DNA from 4 places in the Streptomyces sp. NPDC008086 genome. Region 3 is predicted to be linked to each of the others. Evidence: riboswitches for the same ligand, from Rfam matches in the RefSeq annotation. Region 3 holds a riboswitch; each other region holds the start of a gene.

Region 1 (3,198 bases), on a different contig from region 3:
CAGATCGCCTCCGCCGGTCTGGTCTCCCTCGCGCACGGCACCAACGACGCGCAGAAGACGATGGGCATCATCACCCTCGCCCTGGTCGCCGGCGGCACCCTCGCCCCCGACTCCGACCCGCCCATGTGGGTCATCCTCTCGGCGGGTCTGGCCATCGCGCTCGGCACCTACCTGGGCGGCTGGCGCATCATCCGCACCATGGGCAAGGGCCTGACCGACCTCCAGCCGCAGCAGGGCTTCGCCGCCCAGACCAGCGCGGCCACCGTCATCCTGGCCTCCTCCCACCTCGGCTTCTCCCTGTCCACCACGCACTCCGTCTCCGGTTCGGTGATGGGCGCGGGCCTCGGCCGCAAGGGCGGCGTGGTCCGCTGGTCGACGGCCACCCGGATGTTCGTCGCCTGGGGCCTGACCCTGCCGGCCGCCGCCCTGGTCGGCGCGCTCGCCGAGTACGTGACGGGCTTCGGCGCCTGGGGCACGGCCCTCGTCGCGGTCTTCCTGATCGGCTCCAGCGCCGCGATCTGGAAGATCTCCCGCCGCGAGGTCATCGACCACACCAACGTCAACGAGACCGAGGAGCCGCCCGGCGTGGTGACCACGGCCATGGCCGCCGTGACCCCGCCCCCGGCGGGCACGACGGCCGAGGACCTGTCGGCCACCATCCCGGCCCCGGCCTCCGAGCCGACGCCGTCGCCCTCGCAGGCCGCGGTCTGACCCCCACCCGGTTACTCCTCCCGGTACTCAAGGAAGAAGAAGCATGAAGATCGACTGGGCGGCTCTCGGCTCCGTCTTCGGCGTCAGCCTCGTGGTCACCGTGGCCCTCGTGGGCCTGTTCACCCTCGGCATCTCGGGTCTGTCCCGCCGCGAACGAGCGGTGGCCCAGGGCGACTCGGCCGCGCTCGCGGTCACGGGCGCCTACGCGTGCTTCGCGGCATGCGCGGCGGCCGTGGGATACGGGATCTACCTGATCGTGGCCTGACCCACGACAGACGCGAACACCCGAGGTGCGGGACGGATCACCGTCCCGCACCTCAGGCGTGTGTGGGCCTTCGCACACTCTCCCGTCGCAGGTCAACGGCAAGTTGACGGCCCTTCCAACCCCGTGGTGGACTTCCGGGGCCAGCTACGGCGGCAGGAGAGGAAGCCGGTGTGAATCCGGCGCGGTCCCGCCACTGTCACCGGGGTAGAAAGCCCCGGGAGCCAGGAACTCTCACCGCCGGACTCGTCGAACCAGGGCGTGGACACCCTGAGTGAGGACAGAACGCGATGCTCGCCTGCCGATCGACACGCAGTTTCAGACCGTCGTCTGACCCCACGGTCGGCTGACCCTGATGCGAGCCGATCGCGTCTTCGCGTACGGCGCCGCCGCCGGACTTCTCGGTGACCTGCTGCTCGGCGACCCTCGCCGGGGGCATCCGGTCGCCGCGTTCGGACGTGCCGCGGGCGCCGTGGAGAGAGTGTTGTGGCGCGACGACCGCGCGCGGGGTGCGGTGCACAGCGCCGTGTGCGCCGGTGGCGCCGTGGCGCTCGGTGCCGTCGCCGCCCGTGTCGTCCGTAGCTCCCCCACCGCTTCCGTCGCGCTGACCGGCGCCGCCACCTGGGCGGTCGTCGGCGGGACTTCGCTCGCCCGGGAGGCCCGCACGATCGGGCGGGCCCTGGAGGCCGGGGACGTCGAGGGCGCGCGGGCGCGGCTGCCGCATCTGTGTGGACGGGACCCGCAGGCGCTCGACGCGGACGGGATCGCGCGGGCCGTCGTGGAGTCCGTCGCCGAGAACACCTCCGACGCGGTGGTGGGGGCGCTGGTGTGGGGGGCCGTCGGCGGGGTGCCGGGGCTGCTCGGGTTCCGGGCCGTGAACACGCTCGACGCCATGGTGGGCCACAGGTCGCCCAAGTACCGCCGGTACGGCTGGGCTTCGGCCCGGCTCGACGACGTGGCCGGATGGCCGGGGGCGCGGCTGACGGCCGTACTCGCCGCCGTCGCCGGGGGCGATCCGCGCGGGGCGGTGCGTGCCTGGCGCGCCGATGCCGCCAAGCACCCGAGCCCCAACGCCGGGCCCGTCGAGGCCTCGTTCGCGGGGGCGCTCGGGGTGCGCCTCGGCGGGACGCTGTCGTACGGCGGGCGGGTCGAGCACCGGCCGGTGCTCAACGGGGCGGGGCGCGCCGTCGCCGTCCAGGACATCGAGCGGGCCGTACGGCTGTCGAAGCGCGTCGGCTGGCTGGCGCTCGGCGTCTGTGCCGCCGCGCGCCGTATCGCGAAGGGACGTACGTCATGACGGGCGGGGGACTTCTCGTCGCCGGCACCACCTCGGACGCCGGCAAGAGCGTCGTCACCGCGGGGATCTGCAGGTGGCTGGTGCGGCAGGGGGTCAAGGTCGCGCCGTTCAAGGCGCAGAACATGTCCCTCAACTCGTTCGTGACGCGCGAGGGCGCCGAGATCGGGCGGGCGCAGGCCATGCAGGCGCAGGCGTGCCGCGTGGAGCCGACCGCGCAGATGAACCCCGTGCTGCTCAAGCCCGGCGGCGAGCGGAGCAGCCAGGTCGTGCTGCTGGGCAAGCCGGTGGGCGAGATGAGCGCGCGCGGGTACCACGGCGGGCGGCAGCAGGCGCTGCTCGGGACCGTGCTCGACTGCCTCGCCGAACTGCGGGACACGTATGACGCGGTGATCTGCGAGGGCGCGGGGTCTCCGGCGGAGATCAATCTGCGGCGGACCGACATCGTCAACATGGGCGTCGCCCGCAGCGCCCGGCTGCCCGTGCTGGTCGTGGGCGACATCGACCGCGGGGGCGTCTTCGCCTCCTTCTTCGGGACGGTGGCGCTGCTCTCCCCCGAGGACCAGGCGCTGATCGCCGGGTTCCTGGTCAACAAGTTCCGGGGCGACGTCTCGCTGCTCGAACCCGGGCTCGACATGCTGCGCGGCCTCACCGGCCGGCACACGTACGGCGTCCTGCCCTTCCGGCACGGCCTCGGCATCGACGAGGAGGACGGGCTGCGGGTCTCGCTGCGCGGGACGGTCCGGGAGTCGGTCGTCGCGCCGCCCGTCGGCGAGGACGTGCTGCGGGTCGCCGTCTGCGCCGTGCCGCTGATGTCCAACTTCACCGACGTGGACGCCCTCGCCGCCGAGCCGGGTGTCGTCGTGCGGTTCGTGGACCGGCCGGAGGAGCTGGCCGACGCGGACCTGGTGGTGCTCCCCGGCACCCGGGG
Region 2 (3,198 bases), on a different contig from region 3:
CGGGCCATGGGCGGGACGAGGTGGTCGATGAGGGTGGCGTGGACGCGGCGCTTGGCCTGGGTGCCCTCGCCGGGGTCGTTGACCAGGAACGGGTAGATCAGCGGCAGGTCGCCGAGGGCCGCGTCGGGGCCGCAGGCGGCGGACAGGCCGGCGTTCTTGCCGGGCAGCCACTCCAGGTTGCCGTGCTTGCCGAGGTGAATCATCGCGTCGGCGCCGAAACCGCCGTCCTCGGCGCGGGCCGCGATCCAGCGGTAGGCGGCGAGGTAGTGGTGCGAGGGGGGCAGGTCCGGGTCGTGGTAGATCGCGATCGGGTTCTCGCCGAAGCCGCGCGGGGGCTGGATGAGGATCAGCAGGTTGCCGAAGCGCAGGGCCGCGAGGACGATGTCGCCCTCCTCGTTGCGGCTGCGGTCGACGAACATCTCGCCGGGCGCCGGACCCCAGTGCTGCTCGACGGCCGTCCGCAGCTCTTCCGGCAGCGTGGCGAACCAGCGCCGGTAGTCGGCCGCCGGGATCCGCACCGGGTTGCGGGCCAACTGCTCCTCGGTGAGCCAGTTCTGGTCGTGGCCGCCGGCCTCGATGAGCGCGCGGATCAGCTCGTCGCCGTCGCCGGAGACCAGCCCGGGGATGTCGGTGTCGCCGAAGTCGTAGCCCTCGGCCTTGAGCCGCCTGAGCAGCGCGACGGCGCTGGCGGGGGTGTCGAGGCCGACCGCGTTGCCGATCCGGGAGTGCTTGGTCGGGTAGGCGGACAGGACGAGGGCGAGGCGCTTGTCGGCGGCCGGGATGTGCCGAAGCCGGGCGTGGCGTACGGCGATTCCGGCGACGCGCGCCGCGCGCTCGGGGTCGGCGACGTAGGCGGGCAGGCCGTCGGCGTCGATCTCCTTGAAGGAGAACGGCACGGTGATGAGCCGGCCGTCGAACTCGGGTACGGCGATCTGGCTGGCGGCGTCGAGCGGGGAGACGCCCTCGTCGTTCTCCTCCCACGCGGACCGGGGTCCGGTCAGGCACAGGGCCTGGAGGATCGGCACGTCGAGGGAGGTCAGGGCGCCCGCGTCCCAGGACTCGTCGTCGCCGCCGGCGGACGCCTCGGCGGGCTTGGTGCCGCCCGCGGCGAGCACGGTGGTGACGATGGCGTCGGCGGCGCGCAGTTCGTCGATGAGTTCGGGCTCCGGGGCCCGCAGGGAAGCGACGTACAGCGGCAGCGGCCGGCCGCCCGCGTCCTCGATCGCGTCGCACAGGGCGCCCACGAACGCCGTGTTGCCGCTCATGTGGTGGGCGCGGTAGTAGAGCACGGCGATCGTCGGGCCGTCGGCCCGGGACTCGCGCTCCAGCGGGCCCCAGCTGGGGGCGGCCGCCGGTGCCTCGAAGCCGTGCCCGGTGAGCAGGACCGTGTCCGACAGGAAGCGGGCGAGCTGCTCCAGGTTGGCCGGACCACCGTGGGCGAGGTAGGCGTGGGCCTCGGCGGCGATGCCGACCGGCACCGTGGAGGCGGCCATCAGCTGGGCGTCCGGGGCCTGTTCGCCGGTCAGGACGACGACCGGGCGGCCGTCGGCGAGGAGCAGGTCGAGGCCTTCCTGCCAGGCGCGCAGACCGCCGAGGAGGCGTACGACGACGAGGGCGACGCCGTCGAGGAGCGCGGGCAGGTCGTCGAGCGGGAGCCGAGCGGGGTTGGCGAAGCGGTAGGGCACGGGGCCGTTCGCCGCGCGGGCGCTGAGCAGGTCGGTGTCGGACGTCGACAGCAGAAGGATCATGCGGCGTCGGCCTTCCTCGGGGTGTCCGCGCCCCGGGTGGTGTCTGACGGCGGGAGTTCCTGACTCACCCGACCCTGGCGGGGTGGGCTCACAGTGGCGGGACCGCGCCGGATTCGCACCGGCTTCCTCCCCTGTCGCCGTCGTGGCGGTGGCGGACCGGATGATCCACCGAGAAGCATAGTAAGGGCCACGGGACCAGCCGTCGGCATGCGGAGGCGGCGGCATACGGTCACCGGGACGGTCGGTATGCTCGCCGCCATGTCCACGCCCTCCATCCGACCGTCGTCCCAGGCCACAGGGGTCACACGGGACCGCGACGACGCATGCCCGGGCGCACTGAGGCTGCACACGGCGGACGACGGCGCACTCGCCCGGATCCGGATTCCCGGGGGTGTGCTCCAGGTCGGTCAGGCGGTGGAACTCGGCCGGGCCGCGTTCGAACTCGGCGACGGGGACCTGCATCTGACGTCCCGGGGCAACGTCCAGCTGCGCGGTCTGCCGACGGGCTGCGGCGGGGAGTTGGCGAGCCGGCTGGAGGCGGCCGGGCTGCTGCCGTCGTGGCGGCACGAACGGGTACGCAATGTGGTGGCCTCGCCGCTGTCCGGGCTGGACGGGCGCGGCCACGCCGACGTACGGCCGTGGCTGCGGGCGTTGGACGAGCTGCTGTGCGCGAGCGAGGCGGCGGCCCGGCTGTCCGGGCGGTTCCTGTTCGCGCTCGACGACGGGCGCGGGGACGTCGCCGGGCTCGACCCGGACGTGACCCTGCGGGCCGCGCCGGACGGGGCCGTGTGGCTGCGGGTCGGGGTCGCGGATTCCGTGGCGGTCCTGACCGCCGATGACGCGCCTCGGGCGGCGCTGCTGGCCGCCGAGGTGTTCCTGGAGGCGAGTGCCGGCCAGGTCTGGCGGGTGGCCGAACTCCCGCTCCCCGTCGATGAGTTGGCGCACGAGGTCGTACGACGGCTGGGGGCCGGACATGCCTCGCCGGCCTGGCCGCCGGTGAGCGGGCCGTCCCCCTCCCCCGGTGTCGTCACCGGCCCCGACGGCACGACGAGCCTGTCCGTCCTCGCCCCGCTGGGCCGCCTCACCGCCGCCCAGTGGACCGCGCTGACGGCGACCGCGTCAGATGAGCTGCGGCTGACACCTTGGCGTGGAGTGATCCTTCCCACAGTGCGCTCCGACCGGCTTCCCGGCCTAGACTCCGTCGGTCTGATCACGGCCCCGGACTCTCCCTGGCTCGGTGTCGGTGCCTGCATCGGACGGCCCGGTTGCGCCAAGTCGCGGGCGGACATCCGTTCGGACGCGGCCGCGTCGCTCACCGCGGGCGGCGGGCTGCCGGCGTACTGGTCCGGCTGCGAGCGCCGTTGCGGTCGTCCGCGCGGCGATCACGTGGACGTCGTCGCGGCCCCGAACGGCGGCTACCTGATCTCCGTCGTGGAAGCCGGCCGGGTCC
Region 3 (3,198 bases):
GCCGTAACGGGCGTGCTCGTCCATGCTCGACGCCACCGCATGCCCCAGCAGCCGCCCGTCCCGGACCAGGCCGGCACCGGTCTCGTCGCAGGACGACTCGATGCCGAGAACGATCGGAGAGCCCATCGCCCACCTCCTATTGCAACTCGATCGCAATAACGAACCTCTTGCAAGAAGATACCGGGCTGCGCAAGACTGAAAGAGGGTGCGGGGCGCCGTCTTGCCTGACACGTCCAGTCCTCGGACGCAGCTCCGCACCCTCCCGGCTCTGCGTCACGTCCATTCGTTCAGACGGCGCATCGCGAGCACCGGCCGTAGACGAGCAGCGATCCCGATGCGTCGGGCCGCAGCCCGGTCAGCTCCTCGATCCGCCCCGCCGCTTCCGTCAGATGTTCGCGGGCCAGTGCCGCGACATGGCCGCACAGCCCGCACACGATGTGGTGATGCGGCTCGCCCGTGATGCCATAGCGCGTCGGGCCCGGACCGGGGACCGCGTGGACCAGGCCCACGGCCGCCAGGGTTTCCAGGGTGCGGTAGACCGTGGTGGTGTGGACGGCCTTCCCCCTCCGTGCCAGTCCGGTACGGGCCTCGGCGGTGGAGAGATGGAGCCCGGATGCATGCAGGAGCGCGAGGGTGCGCAGACGGCCCGGTGTGCAGCGCAGTCCGTGTCGCATCAATGAGGCGCGGTGCTCCGGCTGTACGGTCTCCGGCCGCTGGTCGCGAGTCTCTTGCAACAGTACGAACGCCCCCTGGCTGTGCGACGCGACCGCGGTCCTAGGACCAATGCCTGATCAGCGTGCGACCTTTTTGCTGTTAGCGTGCAGCTGCACATCGTTCGCAATTATGACGGAGGACGTTGGACATGCCGGTGTACAGCCTCCCGGAGCTTCCGTACGACTACTCGGCGCTCGCTCCGGTCATCAGCCCGGAGATCATCGAGCTGCACCACGACAAGCACCACGCGGCCTACGTCAAGGGCGCCAACGACACGCTGGAGCAGCTGGCGGAGGCCCGGGACAAGGAGTCGTGGGGGTCGATCAACGGCCTGGAGAAGAACCTGGCCTTCCACCTCTCCGGCCACATCCTGCACTCCATCTACTGGCACAACATGACCGGTGAGGGCGGCGGCGAGCCGCTGGAGAAGGACGGCGTGGGCGAGCTGGCGGACGCCATCGCCGAGTCCTTCGGGTCCTTCGCGGGCTTCAAGGCGCAGCTGTCCAAGGCGTCGGCCACCACGCAGGGGTCGGGCTGGGGTGTGCTCGCGTACGAGCCGCTGAGCGGGCGCCTCATCGTCGAGCAGGTCTACGACCACCAGGGCAATGTCGGCCAGGGCTCGACCCCGATCCTGGTCTTCGACGCCTGGGAGCACGCCTTCTATCTCCAGTACAGGAACCAGAAGGTCGACTTCATCGAGGCCATGTGGCAGGTCGTCAACTGGCAGGACGTCGCCAAGCGCTACGCCGCCGCCAAGGAGCGCGGTGACAGCCTGCTGCTCGCGCCGTGAGCGTGGTGATGCCGTAGCCGCGTCGGCGCAGATGTCCTGCTCGTGATCGTCTTCTCAACCTTCACTTGCAGGCGGTATGACGAAGGGCTTCCGCGAGGACGTGACTCGCGGGAGCCCTTCGGCTGTCCCGGTTCGCGGTCAAGGGAGGCAGCGCGCAGTGCTTTCGTGCGCGGGCGTGTGCTGCGCTTCACCACGGCTCATCGCGCCGCGGGCGTATGAGATGACGTGTCCTTCTGCCATGATGGCCCGCGACAAAGGCGACGGCGGAACGAGGAAGCCGGTGTGAATCCGGCGCGGTACCGCCACTGTGATCGGCGAGCGGATCCCGAACAGACCACTGCCCGGACGCGGGTGGGAAGGCCGGGACGAGCACTGACCCGAGAGCCAGGAGACTCACGCGGTCGCCTCCTCGATGTGACTGGGGCGGATTTCCCCGGGGAGGCGGGTGTGTCGGGATGCCCATGGCGGTGTCGCGGGACGGTGCGGTGCCGTGCCGGGTCGTGGTGTGCCGGGACTGCTGCTGTGGCAGTCCGAAGGTGACCGGTGTGGACCACGGTGAGCAGACCGCGCGTCTGGCCGAGGACGCCCCGGTCCGGGTCACCGAGTGTCTCGACGTGTGCGAGCAGGCGAATGTGATCGTCGTGCAGCCTTCGTCCGAGGGGCGTGCCGCCGGTGGCCGTCCCGTCTGGTTCGGCCTCGTCAACGATCCCGCCGCGACCGAGGACATCGCCGCCTGGGTACGGGCGGGCGGACCGGGCATCGCGGAACTGCCGGACATCCTGGACCTCTACCTCTTCACCCCGCCTCGGCGTGCCCGGGCCGGGAACTCCGTGTCATCGGCTGCCGCGGCGGCTCGACAGCTGCCGCGCCTGACTCGACGCGCCTGACTCGACGACTCCCGACCCGACCAGACCCGCCCTGAGCGCCTCGACGCGATCGATTTCAGCCACTCCGGCCGGCTGTCGTACCCGGCCGTCCTCCGGACCACCTTCCAGTCCGGACCGTTCCCGTTCCACCCCGCGGTGAGAGGACCCACCCCATGATGGGCAAGCGCCCGATGTCCCTGCTGTCGGCGATCGCTGCCGCGGCCCTGCTGATATCCGGCTGTGGTGGGAGCGCCACCCGGGACGACGCCGCGCGGTCGGGCTCCGCCGCCGACGGCTTCCCCGTCACCCTCTCCAACTGCGGTGTGAAGACGACCTATCAGCGTCCTCCGCAGCGCGCGGTGTCGCTGAACCAGCACGCGACCGAGGTCATGCTGGCGCTGGGCCTGGAGAAGTCGATGGTGGGCACGGCCTACCTCGACGACAAGATCCTCCCCGAGTACCAGGACGCGTACGACGGCATCAAGGTCATCGCGAAGGAGTACCCGTCCTTCGAAACGCTGCTCGCCGCCGAACCCGACTTCACCTACGGGGGTTTCGCCAGCACCTTCGACGAGAAGGAAGGCCGCAGCCGCGACGCCTTGTCCAAGGCCGGGATCAACTCCTACCTGAACATCGAGGAATGCCCCTCCGGGCCCGTGACCATGGACGCGATGGACCGGGAGATCCGGAACGTGGCCAAGATCTTCGGGGTGCCGGAACGAGCCGACAAGGAGCTGAAGAAGCTCCACGCCACCCTCGACACGGTCGAGAGCAGGCTCGCCGGAGTCACGCCGGTCAAGCTCTTCGTCTACGACAGCGGCGACAAGA
Region 4 (3,198 bases), 120 kb from region 3:
GGCCCGCGTCCCGCACCGCACCCGTCTGTTCCGGCTCCTGCGCTCCGCCGCCCCTCGCCGACCGCGCGGGGGCCGGCCTCGCGCGCGGTGACGGGCATCACTGGAGCCGGTCCGGCCGATCCTGGCTGACCGCTGCCAGCAGGTGTGCGACCAGCGGGTTCGGGTCGCCCGCGCGCCAGGCGACGGCCACGCGCGTGCGGGCGTCGCCGGGCTCGATCCTGCGGAAGGCGACGCCTTTGAGGCGGATACGGCGGATGCTCGCCGGTGCCAGGGAGACGCCGAGGCCGGTCTGCACCAGGGCGCACACGGTCTGCCACTCCACGGCGTGCTGGACGGTCCGAGGCGTGAAGCCGGCTTCGGCGCACAGGCCGGTGATCCGGTCGTACAGCTGCGGGCCGACCGCGCGCGGCAGCAGCACGAAGGGCGAGTCCGCCAACTGCGCGAGCTGTACGGTCCGTTGCGCGGCCAGCGGATGGGCGGACGGCAGGACGGCCACGAACGGCTCGCTGAGCACGGTTGTGAAGCCGAGCTCCGGCTGGTCGGCGGGAGGTTCGCGCAGGAGGCCGACATCGATGGCCCTGTCGTGCAGGGCGGCGATCTGCGGCGCGGTGGTCATCTCGTGGATGTCCAGACGTACGCCGGGGAACCGGTCCCGGAAGGTGCGCAGCAGGCCGGGCAGCACGGTGAGGGCGAGGGAGGCGGCGAAGCCGAGGCGCAGGGTGCCGGCCCGGCCGCTGCCGACGGCGCGGGCCGCGGCCAGGCCGTCCGTGACGTCGGTGAGGGCGCGCCGGGCGGCGGGGAGCAGTTCACGGCCGGCCGGGGTGAGCGTGACGCCTCCTGGCGCGCGGTGGAACAGGGCGTGGCCGACCTTGTCCTCCAGGCGTCTGATCTGCTGGCTCAGCGGTGGCTGGGCGATACCGAGACGGGCGGCGGCGTGGCCGAAGTGGAGTTCCTCGGCGAGCACGACGAACGCGTGCAGTTGGGGCAGGGGCAGTTCCGGTCGGTTCATACGCCCAGGGATATCAGGTCATGCCCTCTGCAGTATTAGACGTATCTGCGCTGGTCACCTAGCGTGCGGCGCATGACAGAGCGACGTGCGATCCTCAGCGGCTCGACCTTCGAGGAGCAGATCGGCTATGCCCGTGCCGTGGTCGACGGTGACTGGGTGCATGTGTCCGGGACGACCGGGTTCGACTACGGCACGATGACGATCTCCGACGACGTGGTGGAACAGGCGGAGCAGTGCCTGCGCAATATCGGGGCCGCGCTGGCCGAGGCGGGATGCGCTTTCTCGGATGTGGTGCGAGTGCGGTATCTGCTCCCCGACCGTGCGGACTTCGAGCCCTGCTGGCCGGTTCTGCGCCGCTGCTTCGGTGAGGTCCGGCCGGCCGCCACCATGCTCAGGTGCGGTCTCGCCGACCCTCGTATGAAGATCGAGATCGAGGTGTACGCGCGTCGGCCCCTCCCGTAGCGCCCCTTTCACGCCCCCTGGGCGCGCTTGTCAGCCACCCGGTCCGGGCACTACTGTCACCACGCCTTGGTGAACGGGAAACCCGGTGTGATGCCGGTGCGGCCCTCGCCACTGTGAATCGGGAAGTCCGGCTCCGGCCCTCACGGGCAGCCACTGGGTCCTTCGGGACCCGGGAAGGCGGAGCACGGGCGGTGGTACCCGTAAGCCAGGAGACCGACCAGGGCGCGTCAACCATCCACGAGGTGCTGGAGAGGGTCTGCTGAGCCATGCACATAGCCGAGGGTTTCCTGCCTCCGGCGCACGCGGTCGCCTGGGGCGTCGCGTCCGCGCCCTTCGTCGTCCACGGCGTCCGTTCACTCACCCGTGAGGTCAAGGAGCACCCGGAGAGCACGCTGCTCCTCGGCGCCTCCGGAGCCTTCACGTTCGTCCTGTCCGCGCTGAAGCTGCCCTCGGTGACGGGCAGTTGCTCGCATCCCACGGGCACCGGTCTGGGCGCCATCCTGTTCCGGCCGCCGATCATGGCGGTGCTGGGCACCATCACCCTGCTCTTCCAGGCGCTGCTGCTCGCGCACGGCGGTCTGACGACGCTCGGCGCCAACGTCTTCTCGATGGCGATCGTCGGCCCCTGGGCCGGATACGCGATCTACAAGCTGCTGCGGCGCTACGACGTGCCGCTCATGGTCGCCGTGTTCTTCGGCGCCTTCCTCGCCGACCTGTCCACCTACTGCGTGACCAGTGTCCAGCTGGCCCTCGCCTTCCCCGACCCGAGCAGCGGATTCCTGGGCGCGCTCGGCAAGTTCGGCTCCATCTTCGCCGTCACCCAGATCCCCCTCGCGGTGAGCGAGGGACTGCTCACGGTGCTCGTGATGCGGCTGCTGGTGCAGTCCAGCAAGGGCGAACTGACCCGGCTGGGCGTGCTCCTGGCCAGGAAGCAGTCCCGGACCGAGAGCGGGACCGAGACCGAGGCGGTGGCCCGATGAGCAGGAACACGAAGATCAACATTCTGCTGCTGGTCGTCGTGGCCGCCCTCGCCGTGCTGCCGCTGGCCCTCGGCCTCGGCGACCACAAGGAGGAGCCGTTCGCGGGTGCCGACGCCGAGGCGGAGACCGCGATCACCGAGATCGAGCCGGACTACGAGCCGTGGTTCTCGCCGCTGTACGAGCCGCCGTCCGGTGAGATCGAGTCGGCGCTCTTCGCCCTCCAGGCCGCCCTCGGCGCCGGGGTCCTCGCCTACTACTTCGGTCTGCGCCGGGGTCGGCGGCAGGGCGAGGAGCGGGCGCTGGAGCGGGTCGGCGGCGCGGAGAGCGCGGCCGGCGCGACCGCCGAGGAGTCCACGGCCGAGAGGTCCTGACCTCTCGTGCTGCCGATCGACGCGGCGGCGCACAGCAGTCGCTGGCGCCGCCGTCACCCCGTGGACAAGGCCGTGCTCGGGCTCGGCCTCACCGTGCTCGCCATCTCGCTGCCGCCCTGGCCGGGCGCCGCGCTGGTCCTGGTCACCGCGCTCGCCGTACTGCTGGGTCCGGCGGGCGTGCCCGCGCGACGGCTGTGGCGGGCCTACCGTGTGCCGCTCGGCTTCTGTGTGACCGGCGCGCTCACCCTGCTCGTCCAGGTCGGCGGGCCGGACGGCTTCGTGTCCCTCGCCGCGGAGGGCCCGCTGCGCGCCGGGGAGTTGCTGCTGCGCACCTCGGCGGCCTCGTTGGGCGTGCTGCTGTTCGCCTTCACCACGC

What was found. A riboswitch is a leader RNA that binds a small molecule or an ion and turns the genes downstream of it on or off. The one in region 3 is predicted to bind cobalamin.
Region 1: linked by a shared signal. The riboswitch ahead of ACFZBP_RS29665 (cobalamin biosynthesis protein) and the one ahead of ACFZBP_RS03045 ((2Fe-2S) ferredoxin domain-containing protein) in region 3 are both predicted to bind cobalamin.
Region 2: linked by a shared signal. The riboswitch ahead of cobN (cobaltochelatase subunit CobN) and the one ahead of ACFZBP_RS03045 ((2Fe-2S) ferredoxin domain-containing protein) in region 3 are both predicted to bind cobalamin.
Region 4: linked by a shared signal. The riboswitch ahead of ACFZBP_RS02540 (energy-coupling factor ABC transporter permease) and the one ahead of ACFZBP_RS03045 ((2Fe-2S) ferredoxin domain-containing protein) in region 3 are both predicted to bind cobalamin.

What each region holds. Positions count from the first base shown of each region.
Region 1 is NZ_JBIBIA010000008.1:490,899-494,096, reverse strand. Features, by position in the region: gene ACFZBP_RS29675 (anion permease) at 1-711, shown strand, start outside; gene ACFZBP_RS29670 (hypothetical protein) at 755-976, shown strand; cobalamin riboswitch at 1,086-1,228, shown strand; gene ACFZBP_RS29665 (cobalamin biosynthesis protein) at 1,329-2,270, shown strand; gene ACFZBP_RS29660 (cobyric acid synthase) at 2,267-3,198, shown strand, end outside.
Region 2 is NZ_JBIBIA010000003.1:302,022-305,219, forward strand. Features, by position in the region: gene cobN (cobaltochelatase subunit CobN) at 1-1,748, opposite strand, end outside; cobalamin riboswitch at 1,779-1,924, opposite strand; gene cobG (precorrin-3B synthase) at 2,007-3,198, shown strand, end outside.
Region 3 is NZ_JBIBIA010000001.1:682,192-685,389, reverse strand. Features, by position in the region: gene tsaD (tRNA (adenosine(37)-N6)-threonylcarbamoyltransferase complex transferase subunit TsaD) at 1-126, opposite strand, end outside; gene ACFZBP_RS03055 (transcriptional repressor) at 288-734, opposite strand; gene ACFZBP_RS03050 (Fe-Mn family superoxide dismutase) at 863-1,504, shown strand; cobalamin riboswitch at 1,726-1,920, shown strand; gene ACFZBP_RS03045 ((2Fe-2S) ferredoxin domain-containing protein) at 1,960-2,391, shown strand; gene ACFZBP_RS03040 (ABC transporter substrate-binding protein) at 2,544-3,198, shown strand, end outside.
Region 4 is NZ_JBIBIA010000001.1:564,134-567,331, forward strand. Features, by position in the region: gene ACFZBP_RS02525 (transglutaminaseTgpA domain-containing protein) at 1-91, shown strand, start outside; gene ACFZBP_RS02530 (LysR substrate-binding domain-containing protein) at 98-1,009, opposite strand; gene ACFZBP_RS02535 (Rid family hydrolase) at 1,082-1,471, shown strand; cobalamin riboswitch at 1,500-1,708, shown strand; gene ACFZBP_RS02540 (energy-coupling factor ABC transporter permease) at 1,738-2,451, shown strand; gene ACFZBP_RS02545 (energy-coupling factor ABC transporter substrate-binding protein) at 2,448-2,822, shown strand; gene cbiQ (cobalt ECF transporter T component CbiQ) at 2,829-3,198, shown strand, end outside.